Regions from separate parts of the Streptomyces sp. NPDC017225 genome, predicted to be linked through region 2. Evidence: riboswitches for the same ligand, from Rfam matches in the RefSeq annotation. Region 2 holds a riboswitch; the other holds the start of a gene.
What was found. Region 2 has a riboswitch for S-adenosylmethionine ahead of thrC (threonine synthase). Riboswitches for the same ligand answer to the same signal wherever they lie in the genome.
Positions count from the first base shown of each region.

Region 1: another riboswitch for S-adenosylmethionine. It lies ahead of ACH4NX_RS08375 (aminotransferase class V-fold PLP-dependent enzyme); the one in region 2 lies ahead of thrC (threonine synthase).

Region 1 is NZ_JBIRNE010000003.1:248,813-256,277, reverse strand. It holds gene ACH4NX_RS08385 (cytochrome bc complex cytochrome b subunit) at 1-842, shown strand, start outside; gene trpD (anthranilate phosphoribosyltransferase) at 974-2,038, shown strand; SAM riboswitch class IV at 2,118-2,234, shown strand; gene ACH4NX_RS08375 (aminotransferase class V-fold PLP-dependent enzyme) at 2,416-3,819, shown strand; gene ACH4NX_RS08370 (glycerate kinase) at 3,738-4,976, opposite strand; gene ACH4NX_RS08365 (SLC13 family permease) at 5,060-6,475, opposite strand; gene ACH4NX_RS08360 (response regulator transcription factor) at 6,563-7,225, opposite strand; gene ACH4NX_RS08355 (HAMP domain-containing sensor histidine kinase) at 7,245-7,465, opposite strand, start outside.
Region 2 is NZ_JBIRNE010000006.1:33,388-40,852, forward strand. It holds gene ACH4NX_RS15710 (trehalose-6-phosphate synthase) at 1-697, opposite strand, end outside; gene ACH4NX_RS15715 (hypothetical protein) at 842-1,546, shown strand; gene ACH4NX_RS15720 (glucosyl-3-phosphoglycerate synthase) at 1,550-2,524, opposite strand; SAM riboswitch class I at 2,712-2,859, shown strand; gene thrC (threonine synthase) at 2,877-4,181, shown strand; gene ACH4NX_RS15730 (MoaD/ThiS family protein) at 4,178-4,453, shown strand; gene ACH4NX_RS15735 (cold-shock protein) at 4,870-5,073, shown strand; gene groL (chaperonin GroEL) at 5,430-7,055, shown strand; gene ACH4NX_RS15745 (NADH:flavin oxidoreductase) at 7,281-7,465, shown strand, end outside.

The DNA.
Region 1 (7,465 bases), on a different contig from region 2:
TGGCGAAGGCCGGAGGCTTCTTCTTCCTGGTCTTCGGTGTCATCGCGGCCATCGCCGGCCTCGTGGCGGTCAACCCGATCTGGTCCATCGGCCCCTACCGGCCGGACATGGTCTCCACGGGCGCCCAGCCCGACTGGTACATGGGCTTCGCCGAGGGCCTGGTCCGGGCGATGCCCGGCTGGGAGATCAACTTCTGGGGTCACACGCTGGTCCTGGGCGTCTTCATCCCACTGGTGATCTTCGGCATCTTCCTGATGCTGATCGCCCTGTACCCGTTCATCGAGTCCTGGGTGACCGGGGACAAGCGCGAGCACCACATCCTGGACCGGCCGCGCAACGCCCCGACCCGGACCGCGTTCGGTGTGGCCTGGGTCACCGCGTACATGATCATGCTGATCGGCGGTGGCAACGACATCGTCGCCACCCACTTCCACCTGTCGATCAACGCGGTCACCTGGTTCGTGCGGATCGGGTTCTTCCTCGGGCCGGTCGTCGCCTTCGTCGTCACCAAGCGGATCTGCCTCGGCCTGCAGCGCCGGGACAAGGAGAAGGTGCTGCACGGCCGCGAGTCGGGCATCATCAAGCGCCTGCCGCACGGTGAGTTCATCGAGGTGCACGAGCCGCTCAGCCAGGAGCAGCTGCACACGCTCACGGCGCACGAGCAGTACAAGCCCGCCGAGATCGGCCCCACGGTCGACGAGAACGGCGTCGAGCGCAAGGTGAAGAGCACCGAGAAGCTCCGCGCCAAGCTCAGCGAGGCCTACTACGGCGAGGACGCGCAGATCCCGAAGCCGACTGTCGAGGAGTACAAGGAGATCACGAGCGGCCACGGCCACCACTGACCCTCCAGCGTCGCCACACCACGGTCGAAGGGCCCCGTCCGATCCTCGGACGGGGCCCTTCGCCCTGCCCGGGGCTGGATAGGGTGGGAGCACACTCCCTTCCCACCACACACACGATGCAGGAGCGGCTCATGAGCGCTGTGACCCCCGCTGGAGGCGACATCGCGGCGGGCCGCTCCTGGCCCGCCGTGCTGAACAAACTGCTGGACGGCCACGACCTCTCCGCGGACGACACCGCGTGGGCGCTGGACGTGATCATGCGCGGCGAGGCGACCGACGCGCAGATCGCCGGCCTCGCGGTGGGCCTCCGCTTCAAGGGGGAGACGGTCGAGGAGATCTCCGGTCTCGTCCGCACCATGTACGAGCACGCCAACGTGATCGAGGTGCCGGGGGAGACGGTCGATATCGTCGGCACCGGCGGCGACGGCGCCAAGACGGTCAACATCTCCACCATGTCGGCGATCGTCGTGGCCGGCACGGGGGCGAAGGTCGTCAAGCACGGCAACCGGGCCGCCTCCTCGGCGTCCGGGGCCTCCGACGTCCTGGAGAAGCTCGGGGTCAATCTGGAGCTGACGCCGAGACGGGTGGCGGAGGTCGCCGAGGAGGCCGGCATCACCTTCTGCTTCGCCGTGAAGTTCCACCCGGCGCTGCGCCACGTGGCGGCGGCCCGCGGCCAGCTGGGTATCCGCACGGTGTTCAACTTCCTGGGCCCGCTGACCAACCCGGCCAGGGTGAAGTCCCAGGCGATCGGGGTCGCCCACGCCCGGATGGCGCCGATCATCGCCGGTGTCTTCGCCGAGCGCGGCCACTCGTCCCTGGTGTTCCGCGGCGACGACGGCCTCGACGAGCTGACCACGACCTCCACCTCCAGGGTCTGGGTGGTGCGGGACGGCCGGGTGACCGAGGAGAGCTTCGACCCGCGGGACGTCGGCCTGGAACTGGTGCCGGTCGAGGCGCTGCGCGGCGCCGACGCCTCCTACAACGCCGACGTCGCCCGCCGCCTGCTGGCCGGCGAGGTGGGCCCCGTACGGGACGCGGTGCTGCTGAACTCGGCGGCGGCCCTGGTGGCCCTGGCGCCCGGCGAGGCGCCGCTGACCGAGCAGCTCCGGGCCGGCATGGACCGGGCCGCCGAGGCGATCGACTCGGGCGCCGCCAAACGGGTGCTGGACCGCTGGGTGGCCGTGAGCAACGCGTAACGCCCTCCCGTGTGACGTGCGTCCCGCGATCCGGACCCGGGTTGCGGGGCGCCGATCTTTTCCCGTACGTTCCTGTGCAGGTCATGAGCGACAGTCATTCGGCCCCGGCCGACTGTCCGGCAACCCTCCGTCCGTGGCGGGGTGCCCCGGGTGAAGACCAGGCCGTAGGCAGCGAGGTCTGCGGCAAGCGCGGACCCCTCGCACTCTTCCGAGTGATCAGCCCAGGGGTCCTGGTCGTTCGAGGGAGCCTCCCGTGAACCAGCGAATGCGATAGGGCCGCAGAGCCCCGCCTCCGCATCCCCCTTTCTTCTCCGTCCCCACGCTCGAGCCGCCGCGGTTCGCGTGGTGACGGCACCTGCCTTCACGGGAGTACACCCATGTCCGTCTCCACCGCTGCCGTCGACCAGTCCCTTTGTGCCCCTCTGCCGGTTCTGGGGCGAGATGTCACCGTCCCGCTCGTCACCGGCGGCGAGGTCGCCTACGCCGCTCTCGACTACGCCGCCAGCGCGCCCGCGCTCCAGCGGGTCTGGGACGACGTGGCGGCCTACGCCCCGTACTACGGCAGCGTGCACCGGGGCGCCGGGTACCTGTCGCAGCTGTCGACCGACCTGTTCGAGAACGCCCGCGGGACCGTCGCCGGGTTCCTCGGCTGCCGGGACGGCGACCAGGTCGTCTTCACCCGGTCCACCACCGACTCCCTCAACCTGCTCGCGGGCGCGCTGCCCGACGGCTGCCGGGTCTTCGTCTTCGAGACCGAGCACCACGCCTCGCTGCTGCCCTGGCGGGGCGCCGACGTGACCTGCCTGGACGCCCCGCGCACTCCCGCGCAGGCCGTCGAGACGCTGGAGCGCGCCCTCGCCGCCCGTGAGCCGTACGGGCCCGCCCTGGTCTGCGTCACCGGCGCCTCCAACGTCACCGGTGAGCTGTGGCCGGTGCGTGAACTGGCCGCCGCCGCGCACGCGCACGGCGCCCGGATCGTCCTGGACGCCGCCCAGCTCGCCCCGCACCACCCGGTCTCCGTGGCCGACCTGGACGTGGACTGGGTCGCCTTCTCCGGACACAAGCTCTACGCCCCCTTCGGCTCCGGGGTGCTGGCCGGCCGCGCCGACTGGCTGCGCGAGGCGGAGCCGTACCTCGCCGGGGGCGGCGCCAGCCGCAGCGTCACCCGGCGCGCCGACGGGGGCGTGGACGTGGAGTGGCACGACAGCGCCGCCCGGCACGAGGCCGGGTCGCCCAACGTCATCGGCGCCTATGCCGTCGCCTCCGCCTGCAAGGCGCTCACCGAGGCCGGGTTCGACAGCCTGGTCGCCCGCGAGGAGCACCTGATCCGGAAGGTACGGGAGGGACTCGCCGAGGTGCCCGAGGTGCGGACCCTCTCCCTCTTCGGTGACGACGCCCCCCGCGTCGGCGTGCTCTCCTTCGTCGTCGAGGGCTGGAACAGCTCGCACTTCGCCGCCGCGCTCTCCGCCGAGTACGGCATCGGCGTGCGCGACGGTCTGTTCTGCGCCCACCCGCTGGTGCGCACCCTGCTCGGCGGTGACCCGCAGGCGCAGGGCGAGTGCGGCGCCCCCGAGGCGGCGCCCGGCGAGAAGTCCCTCAACGCCATCCGCGTGAGCTTCGGCGCGGGCACCCCGGACGAGCACGTCGAGCGGTTCGTGCACGCCGTGCGGGAGCTGGTGAGCGACGGCGCCCGGTGGAACTACCGCACCGAGGACGGCCGCTGCGTCCCCGACACCACCTCCGCCGACACGTCCGGCGCCGAGACGGCTTCCGCCGTCTGAGCGGCCCGGCCCGGCAGCCGCGACCCCAGCAGGATCATCCGCAGCGCCCGCTCCGTGGCGTCCGTGAGCAGCTCGGCGGCGCGCAGCAGCGCGTCCGCCAGGGCCATCGGCGCCGGCATGATGCCGTGGCAGGCGTCCACCCCCGGCACCTCGTGCGCGCCCTCGCCGAGCGTGCCGGCCAGGGCGAGGACGGGACGGCCGTAGAGCTTGGCGCGGCGGGCGACCTCGGCCGGGACCTTGCCGCGCGGCGTCTGGTGATCCAGCGCCCCCTCGGCGGTGAGCACCAGGTCGGCGCGGGCCAGGCGGGCGTCCAGGTCGAGGTGGTCGAGCAGCACGTCGAAACGGGGCAGCAGCCGGGCCCCGACGGCGGCCAGCCCCGCGCCCAGCCCGCCGGAGGCGCCGGTGCCGGGGCCGTGGCGCAGGTCGGTGCCGGTGACACCGAGGTCGCGGGTGAGGACGCGCGCCCAGTTCTCCAGCCCGGCCGACAACTCCTCGACCTGCGCGGGCGTCGCCCCCTTCTGCGGGCCGAACACCCGGGCCACGCCGCGCTCTCCGCACAGCACGTTGAACGGGTTGCAGGCGACGAGCAGTTCGGTGTCCTTGAGCCGGGTGTCCAGCCCCGACGGGTCGATGCGGGCGAGGCGGGTCAGCTCCCGCCCGCCGGGTGGGAGTTCGAAGCCGTCGGCGTCCAGCAGCCGCGCCCCGAGCGCCTGGAGCGCGCCCGCGCCCCCGTCCGACGTACCCGAGTCGCCGCAGCCGATCAGGACCCGCCGTACGCCGGTGTCGAGCGCGGCGCGGATCAGCTCGCCGACGCCGTACGTCGTGGTGGCGCCCGGGTCGCGCAGGGCGCGGGGGACCAGGGACAGTCCCGCGACGGCCGCCATCTCCACCACCGCCGTGTCCTGGGCGCCGAGCAGCGCGAAGTGGGTGCCGACGGGTTCACCGACCGGCCCGGTGGCGGCCAGCGCGACCAGCCGGCCGCCGGTCGCGGCGGCCAGCGCGACGGCCGTGCCCTCGCCGCCGTCGACGAGCGGGATCAGGTCGATCTCGGCGTCCGGCAGGACCCGGCGGACGCCCGCCGCGATGGCGTCGGCGGCGGCCTGGGCGGACAGGGACTCCTTGAAGCCGCTGGGGGCCACGACGACGCGGTCCAGCAGGGAGGGCACGACCGGCACGACCGGCACGGCGGAGACGGCGGATACGGCGGATACGGCGGGCATGGCGGACATGGAGGACTCCTTCAACGGGTCACGGGTACGCCGAGCAGCGGCCAGACGGCGGCGGCGAAGAACAGCACGAGCGCGGCGGTCAGCGGTGCCAGCACGGCGGACAGCCGCAGCAGGTCGCGCGGGGTGTAGGTGGGGGTGCCGGGGATGTCGGAGAAGAGCGTGACCGGCTTGGCGGAGGCCGGGAGGGTGTGGCAGAAGCCGGCGGCGGCGGTGGACGCGAGCGCGGCGGCGACCGGGTTGACCCCGGCGCCCAGGGCCGCGGCGATGACCAGCGGGACCAGGACCGAGGAGCGGGCCGAGCGGGACTGGAGGACCAGGTGGGCCGCCGTGCTGACGGCGATCACGATCCCGAGGAAGACGGCCGGCGCGACCCGCGCGGGCAGTCCCGACACCAGCCACTTCGCCGCGCCGGAGTCGGCGAGCGCGACGCCCATCGCCATGGTCGCGGCCATGAACAGCAGCAGCGACCAGGGGACGGTCTTCAGCGCGTCCTTGAGCCGTACGGTGCCGAGCGCGGGGGAGGAGGCGACGACCGCGCCGATCAGCGCCACCACCGCCGGCGAGACATGGTGCAGCGGCTCACTGCACCACAGGGTCACCACCGTGGCCAGCAGCGCGGCGCAGCGTTTCTCCGCCTGCGTCCAGGGGCCGGTGACCGGACTCTCGCTGTGCCGCTGTATCTCCTCGGCGGTGATGTGCACCGGGCCCTTGCGGTCCGCCCGCCGGGTGGTCGTCAGCAGGACGGTCTCGGCGGCCAGGTGGGAGGAGGTCACCGCCAGCGGCAGGCCGAGCAGCAGCCACTGGGTGAAGCCGATCCGGTCACCGGTCGACTCCCACAGCACCGACACGGTGATCAGGTGGGCGCCCGCGCCGATCAGGGTCGCCACCGCCGACAGGAGGATCACGGTCGGGAACAGCAGCGCGAGCATCACGACCAGTCGCTTCCGGTCGGCGAGGGCCTTGGCGAGGGCGAGGAACACCGGCAGCGCGAGCGCCGCCCGGCCCGACGTGGCCGGCACCGCGAAGGCCGTCACCACCAGCGCGGCCGTCGTCAGGTGCACCAACTGCCGTACGCTGCGCGCCCCGCCGACCAGGAACGCCGCCGCCCGCCCCGCGAGCCCGGTCCGGGCCACCGCCGCCGCGAGTACGAAGGCGCAGATCAGCAGCCACACCGTGTCGTCGCCGAGGGTGCCGAAGAGGGTGTCGCTGCTGATCACGCCGGTCGCGGTCAGCGCGAGTCCGGCGCCCAGCGCGATGTACGTGTCGTCGATCGGCGTACCGATCCACGCGCAGGTGGCCAGCGCGAAGACGGCGAGGGTGAGGCGCGCGTCGCCGCCGAGGGCGGGGAAGTTGGCGGGTACCGCCAGCAGCGCGCACAGGGACAGCGCCACGCACAGGGCCGCCGCGAGGCGGAGATTCAACGTCACATCACTGAGGGTTCTCCTGGGCGGTGAGCCCTCAATGAGTCCGACATGAAGGAAACTTCACCAAATGCCGCCCGGTGGGCCGATACGTCAGCCCGGCAGCCGGTACCCCATGCCCCGCACCGTCTGCACCCGCTGCGCCCCCAGCTTCTTGCGCAGCGCCCGCACGTACACGTCCACGATGTTGGAGCCGGGGTCGAAGTCGTAGCCCCACACGTGCGACAGGATCTGCTCCCGGGACAGGACCTGCCCCGGATGCCGCAGGAACAGTTCGAGCAGCACGAACTCACGGGCCGTCAGGTCCACCGTCCGCTCCGCGGCACGGGCCCGGCGGGTACGCAGGTCCAGGGAGAGGTCGCCCGACCTCAGCACCGTCACCTCGGGCGCCCTGGCCGCCGTACGCAGCCGCAGCCGTACCCGGGCGAGCAGCTCCTCGAAGCGGAACGGCTTGGTCATCCAGTCGTCGGCGCCGCCCTCCAGGCCGGCCACCGTGTCCCGTACGGAGTCCCGCGCGGTCAGCACGATCACCGGAGTCGTCACCCGGGACTCGCGCAGCTCGCGCAGGACCGTGAAGCCGTCCCGGCCGGGGAGTCCGATGTCCAGGACGACCAGGTCGAAGCCGCCGGTGAGGGCGTACTCGTAGGCGGCGTCGCCGTCGGCGACGGCGGTGGTGGTGAAGCCGTTGGCGCGCAGGCCCTTCTCGACGAAGGAGGCGATGCGCTCCTCGTCCTCGACGATGAGGATGCGGTTCATGGGCGTGCCTCTTCCGGAATCAGTCCAGTGTCAGTACGAAGGTGGCGCCGCCACCCTCGGTGGTGCGCAGGGCGACCCGCCCGCCGTGGCCCTCCGCGATCGCCTTGACGATCGACAGCCCGAGCCCGGCACCGCTGCCGCGCGCCCCGCGCCGGGCCGTGCCGCGCCGGAACCGCTCGAAGACGACCTCGGCGTCCTGCGGCTGGACCCCGGGCCCGGAGTCGGCGACGTACAGCTCGA
Region 2 (7,465 bases):
GCACACCGATCTCCGTGGAGCCGAGCCCGCCCACCAGCGCGTCGCAGCAGGCGCTGAACGCGTCGGCCCAGCGCCGGGTGAGGAACCCGAGCCGGTCGGCGCCGAGCATGCCCCGCAGCACCTGCTCGGCGATGTCGTCCGGCAGCAGCCGGAAGTAGTCGACCGGCGCCCACGGCGTGTGCGAGAAGTGCCCGATCCTCAGATCCGGCCGCAGCTCCCGCAGCATCCCCGGCACCAGTGTCAGGTGGTAGTCCTGCACGATCGCGACCGCGCCCTCGGCGGCCTCCTCGGCCAGCGCCTTCGCGAAGGCCCGGTTGTACGCCTCGTAGGAGGCCCACTGCCGCCGGAACTCCGCGTCGAAGACCGGCTCCAGGGGCGTCTGGTAGAGCATGTGGTGCACGAACCACAGCACGCTGTTGGCGATCCCGTTGTACGCGTCCGCGTGCACGTCGGCCGGTACGTCCAGCATCCGCACGCCGTCCTCGCCGACCCCGCGCCGCACCGCCTCGCGGTCGCCGTCGCCGAGCGCGGAGCACACCCACAGCGCCCCCGCGTCCGGCCCGATGGCCGACAGTCCGGAGACCAGCCCGCCCCCGCCGCGCCTGGCGTGCAGCGAACCGTCGTCCCGCACCTCGTACGAGACCGGCCCCCGGTTGGAGGCGACCAGTACCTGAGCAGCACCGAAGCTTGAAGCCATACGCCTCAACGTAGCCAGGCCCCGGAACCCTCAAACGTGCTCGGACGACACTTCGGCATCGATTGCGTCACGCGTCTTGTGCAGAAGATGTGAACGGATCGAGCATATGCGGTGCACATTTCAACTTTCTGGGGGGTGGGCGTCATGCCCATACGTATCCGCCGGTTCGCCGGCACCGCGGCACTGGTCGCGGCCTCGGCGCTGGCTCTGGCCGGTTGCGGGGACGGAAGCGCCGGTACCGGGACGGCGGCCGAGCGACCGGCCTCGGCCACCGCCACACCGACCCCCACGCCCACTCCGACCCCCACAGCCACGCCGGCCTCGACCCCCTCGCCGACCCCCACACCCACCCCCGCCGCCGTCACGCTGGACGACCACACCGGCTCCGCCGTCGGAAAGGCGGTCGGCGCGGCGAAGAAGGCCGGGCTCGCCTACGCCGTCCAGCTCCAGGGCACGGGCGGGAAGCGGGCCTCCTCCTGGGCCGCGGGCGAGGAGGTCTGCGAGCAGACCGACGATCCCGGCGGCTCCTACGACGTGGCGTTCACCGTCCCGCGCAACGGCCGTGACTGCTCCGGTGACCTCCTGCACACCCCGGAACCGGCCCGTACGACGGCCCCCGCCCCGGATCCCGGCACGGACACGGGTTCCGGCACGGGTACGGACACGGGTTCCGGGACCGGCACCGGCGGCTGCGAACTCACCAGCCCCGCCGGCAACTGCTACGCCGACGGCCAGTTCTGCGCCAAGAAGCACCGCGGCCTGAGCACCCACGGGCGCGGTGGCGAGTACCTGACCTGCGCGCAGGACCCGGGCGGCAGGTGGCGCTGGTCGGACGGCGTCGCCGGCTGACGCTCAGGCCACCCTGCGGGCCGCGTACTCCGCGATCTCCGTCATCGGGGGGCGTTCCTCGGTGTCCACCGAGTACGTGCGCGGCTCGAAGCCGTCGGCGCCCCGTTCGAACTGGATGAGGGACGGCCGTACCAGGTGGCCGCGGGCCAGCCGGAGCTGGGCGGTGCGGTAGATCGCGGCGGACATGCGGCCCAGCGCCTGGCCGTCCTGGTGCCGGTGCCTGCGCACGCCGACGTCGACCTGCGCGAGGGCGTCCAGGCCCACCAGGTGCAGGGAGTCGACCAGCATGCCCAGCTCGACCCCGTAGCCGACGGGGAAGGGGAGCCGCTCCAGGAGGGAGCGGCGGGCCGCGTACTCGCCGCCGAGCGGCTGGACGAAACCGGCCAGCCGCGGCCAGTGCATGTTGAGCAGCGGGCGGGCCATCAGTTCCGTGACCCGGCCGCCCTGCCCGGCCGCGGGCAGGCCGGAGGCGCGGCCGCCGTCGGACACGGTGAGCGGGCGGTCGTACATGGCCTTGACGAGGTGCACGCCCGGGTCGGTGAGCAGCGGCCCCACGATCCCGGTGACGAAGTCGGCGGAGAACTCGCGCAGGTCCGCGTCGACGAAGCAGACGATGTCGCCGCCGGTGACCAGCAGCGAGCGCCACAGCACCTCGCCCTTGCCGGGCACGGCCGGGATGCGGGGCAGGATCGCGTCGCGGTGCACGACGCGCGCGCCCGCCGCCGCGGCCACCGCCGACGTGCGGTCGCTCGATCCGGAGTCCACGACCACGATCTCGTCGACGAGCGGGACGCGCCCCATCAGGTCCCGGCGGATCACCGTGACGATGTCGCCGACCGTCGCCTCCTCGTCGAGGGCGGGGAGCACCACGCTGACCGACTGCCCGGTGGTGTGCTTGGCGGCCAGGAGCTGCTGGATCGGCCGGTCCGACACGGACCAGGAGCGTGCGCTCAGCCAGCGCTCGACTTCTTCCAGCACGTTCGGTGGCTCCTTCGTGGTCCGGTGTGATCCATCTCGCGGTGCGGACGACTGTCTCAACCGCCCTGGCCTTCGGTTACAGTCTTGAACAACGCGGAGGCCCACCGCATGCCGGGGGTCCCGCACGCACCAACGCTCGACAAGCGCGCCAGGCGCGACAGGCCGAGCGGGATCAACAATCGAATACCGCTCATCCAGAGGGGCAGAGGGATACGGCCCGTTGAAGCCCCGGCAACCCTCCAGTCGGTTCCTGTCACGCGGACGTGGCGAGGCTCCCGGCTCGGGAAGGTGCCAAATCCGTCTCACGGCGAGATGCGTCGTGAGGAAGATGAGGAGAAAGGGCCTCGCCTCCATGGCTGTGCAGACTGTCGAAAGCACCACCACCCCCGACGCTCCCGCCCCCGCCGGCTCCGTCGATCTGGGCCCCGCCGCAGCGCTCTCCTGCCGCGAATGCGGCCACCGCGTCCCGCTCGGCCCCGTCTTCGCCTGCGAGGAGTGTTTCGGCCCGCTGGAGATCGCCTACGACTTCTCGGCCTACGACACCGAGGAACTCCGCGCGCGTATCGAGGCGGGCCCCGCGAACATCTGGCGCTACGCCCCGCTGCTGCCCGTCCCCGCCGACGTGGCCGACAAGCCGAACATCAACCCCGGCTGGACCAAGCTGGTCAAGGCCGACAACCTGGCCCGCGAGCTCGGCGTCACCGGCGGTCTGTACGTCAAGGACGACTCCGGCAACCCGACGCACTCCTTCAAGGACCGCGTCGTCGCGCAGGCCATCGAGGCCGCCCGCGCCTTCGGCTTCACCACCCTGTCCTGCTCCTCCACCGGCAACCTCGCGGGCGCCGTCGGCGCCGCCGCCGCCCGCGCCGGCTTCCGCTCCTGCGTGTTCATCCCGCACGACCTGGAGCAGGGCAAGGTCGTCATGGCCGCCGTCTACGGCGGTGAGCTCGTCGGCATCCAGGGCAACTACGACGACGTGAACCGCTTCTGCTCCGAGCTGATCGGCGACCCGGCCGGCGAGGGCTGGGGCTTCGTCAACGTCAACCTGCGACCGTACTACGCGGAGGGCTCCAAGACCCTGGCGTACGAGATCTGCGAGCAGCTCGGCTGGCGGCTGCCCGACCAGATCGTCGTCCCGATCGCCTCCGGCTCGCAGCTCACGAAGATCGACAAGGGTCTGCAGGAGCTGATCAGGCTCGGTCTGGTCGAGGACAGGCCGTACAAGATCTTCGGCGCCCAGGCCGAGGGCTGCTCGCCGGTGTCCACCGCGTACAAGGCCGGCCACGACGTCGTACGCCCGCAGAAGCCGGACACCATCGCCAAGTCCCTGGCGATCGGCAACCCGGCCGACGGCCCGTACGTCCTCGACATCGCGCGCCGCACCGGCGGCGCCGTGGAGGACGTGAGTGACGAGCAGGTCGTCGACGCGATCAAGCTGCTCGCGCGCACCGAGGGGATCTTCGCGGAGACCGCGGGCGGCGTGACGGTCGGCGTCACGAGGAAGCTGATCGAGAACGGCGTCCTGGATCCGTCCCTCACCACCGTCGTCCTCAACACCGGCGACGGCCTGAAGACCCTCGACGCGGTGGCCGGTACCGGCCTCACCGCCACCATCCGCCCGAACCTGGACTCCTTCCGAGAGGCTGGCCTCGCATGAGCGTGACCGTTCGCATCCCGACCATCCTGCGCACCTACACCGGCGGCAAGGCCGAGGTCGCCGCCGACGGCGCGAACCTCGGTGAGGTCATCGCCGACCTGGACAAGAACCACACCGGCATCGCCGCCCGCGTGCTGGACGACCAGGGCAAGCTCCGCCGCTTCGTCAACGTCTACGTCAACGACGACGACGTCCGCTTCGAGCAGGGCCTTCAGACCGCGACCCCCAACGGCGCGGGCGTCTCCATCATCCCCGCGGTCGCCGGCGGCTGATACGCGTCGATACACGTCGTAGTACGAATTGCCCTCTCCGTAAGAGAAACGGAGGGGGCAATTCCATGTGATTGAGCACGGTAGAGTTGGGGAACGCGCTCCCGATCGCGAGATCGGGAACTCCGCCTCCCTGCCGCCGGCCCGACAAGAAATAGCCAAAATGCGGGCGTATTTCGCGGCTTTTGTTCCCTTCGTGGACCCCGACTTGACCCGAATTCAGGCGAATTCTTGCCATATTCCGGACCGGGTGCGTCCAGATTTCTCGTCCGACTGACCTGTTGCAGAGGGCAGTTGGACAGATACATTCGGCCGCGGTCGACGCGTTCCGGCGCACGCCCCCAGTCGTGGGGGGCGAGGTCTGACCCGGGTCCGCGAAGTGCGGATCTGTGCAAGGGCCAGTAATAGGGGAGTTAGGCATGGCTCAGGGCACCGTCAAGTGGTTCAACGCGGAGAAGGGGTACGGCTTCATCGCGGTCGACGGTGGTGCGGATGTTTTCGTCCACTACAGCGCGATTCAGATGGACGGCTACCGCACCCTCGAAGAAGGCCAGCGGGTCGAGTTCGAGATCTCGCAGGGTCAGAAGGGCCCGCAGGCCGACATGGTTCGCCTCAGCGCCTGAGACGCGCGGCCACCGCAGCGCGGTCTTCAGCCGAAGGGCCCGTACCTCCCGGGGTACGGGCCCTTCGGCCTGCCCGGACGCGCCCGGGACGCGCTCCGGACCATGCCGGGACCGCCCCCGGGCGGTGTTCGCGGGTGGCTGAGCGCCGGTGTCGATCCCCGAGAGGCGCTTGCACTCGGCAGGGGCGAGTGCTAATCATTGCGTTAGCACTCTGAAGGTGAGAGTGACAACGAAGGACCGGGTCGGTGAGGCCCGCAGGCCGGGTGGGGAAGGAACCACACGGCAGGCGAGCCGTCCGTCGCGGGCGCGGGCGCGGTCCGAAGGAATCACCCCCAGTCCTGGAGGGACCACTTCACATGGCCAAGATCATCGCGTTCGACGAGGAGGCACGGCGCGGCCTCGAGCGCGGCATGAACCAGCTCGCGGACGCCGTCAAGGTGACGCTCGGCCCCAAGGGCCGCAACGTCGTCCTCGAGAAGAAGTGGGGCGCCCCCACGATCACCAACGATGGTGTCTCCATCGCCAAGGAGATCGAGCTCGAGGACCCGTACGAGAAGATCGGCGCCGAGCTGGTCAAGGAAGTCGCCAAGAAGACGGACGACGTCGCCGGTGACGGTACGACCACCGCGACCGTTCTCGCTCAGGCCCTGGTCAAGGAAGGCCTGCGCAACGTCGCGGCCGGCGCCAACCCCATGGCCCTCAAGCGCGGCATCGAGAAGGCCGTCGAGGCCGTCTCCGCCGCCCTGCTCGAGCAGGCGAAGGACGTCGAGACCAAGGAGCAGATCGCCTCCACGGCCTCCATCTCCGCCGCCGACACCCAGATCGGCGAGCTCATCGCCGAGGCGATGGACAAGGTCGGCAAGGAAGGCGTCATCACCGTCGAGGAGTCCCAGACCTTCGGTCTGGAGCTGGAGCTCACCGAGGGTATGCGCTTCGACAAGGGCTACATCTCGGCGTACTTCGCCACCGACATGGAGCGTATGGAGGCGTCGCTCGACGACCCGTACATCCTGATCGCCAACTCCAAGATCGGCAACGTCAAGGACCTGCTGCCGCTCCTGGAGAAGGTCATGCAGTCGGGCAAGCCGCTGCTGATCATCGCCGAGGACGTCGAGGGCGAGGCCCTGTCGACCCTGGTCGTCAACAAGATCCGCGGCACCTTCAAGTCCGTCGCCGTCAAGGCCCCGGGCTTCGGCGACCGCCGCAAGGCCATGCTCGGCGACATCGCCATCCTCACGGGCGGCGAGGTCATCTCCGAGGAGGTCGGCCTCAAGCTGGAGAACGCCTCCCTGGACCTCCTGGGCAGCGCCCGCAAGGTCGTCATCACCAAGGACGAGACCACGATCGTGGACGGCGCCGGCTCCGCCGACCAGGTCCAGGGCCGGGTCAACCAGATCCGCGCCGAGATCGAGAACAGCGACTCGGACTACGACCGCGAGAAGCTCCAGGAGCGCCTGGCGAAGCTGGCCGGCGGCGTGGCCGTCATCAAGGCCGGTGCCGCCACCGAGGTCGAGCTCAAGGAGCGCAAGCACCGCATCGAGGACGCCGTTCGCAACGCGAAGGCGGCCGTCGAGGAGGGTATCGTCGCCGGTGGTGGCGTGGCCCTGCTCCAGGCCTCCCAGGTCTTCGAGAAGCTGGAGCTGTCGGGTGACGAGGCGACCGGCGCCAACGCCGTGAAGCTCGCCCTGGAGGCCCCGCTGAAGCAGATCGCCGTCAACGGTGGTCTCGAGGGCGGCGTCGTCGTGGAGAAGGTCCGCAACCTGACCGTCGGCCACGGCCTGAACGCCGCGACCGGTGAGTACGTCGACATGATCGCCGAGGGCATCATCGACCCGGCGAAGGTGACCCGCTCTGCTCTGCAGAACGCCGCCTCCATCGCCGCGCTGTTCCTCACCACCGAGGCCGTCATCGCCGACAAGCCGGAGAAGGCCGCCGCGGGCGGCGCCCCGGGCGGCATGCCGGGCGGTGACATGGACTTCTGATCGACCCAGGTCGATCAACCGTCCTTCACGTACCGAGGGCGGCACCCCCTGTTCCGGCAGGGGGTGCCGCCCTCGGGCGTTTTCGGGGCCGGCCGGGCGGTGTGCCACGGATCACAGCGGGCCGGCACGGACGGACGGAATGGCGCGGCGGGGCGTGCCGGTTGTCGCCGGAGTGCGTTGAATGCATGCGCACATACCGAACGGTACCTCCAGAGGAGCCCCCACGTGACCGTCACCGCCTCCGACGCCGCCTCGCGCGCCGCCCAGGTCCTCGCCCGCCCGGCCACCATCAACGGCCTGACCGTGCCGAACCGTATCGCGATGGCCCCGATGACCCGGATGTTCTCGCCCGGCGGCATCCCCGGCGAGGACGTGGTCTCGTACTACGCCCGGCGCGCCGCCGCCGGTGT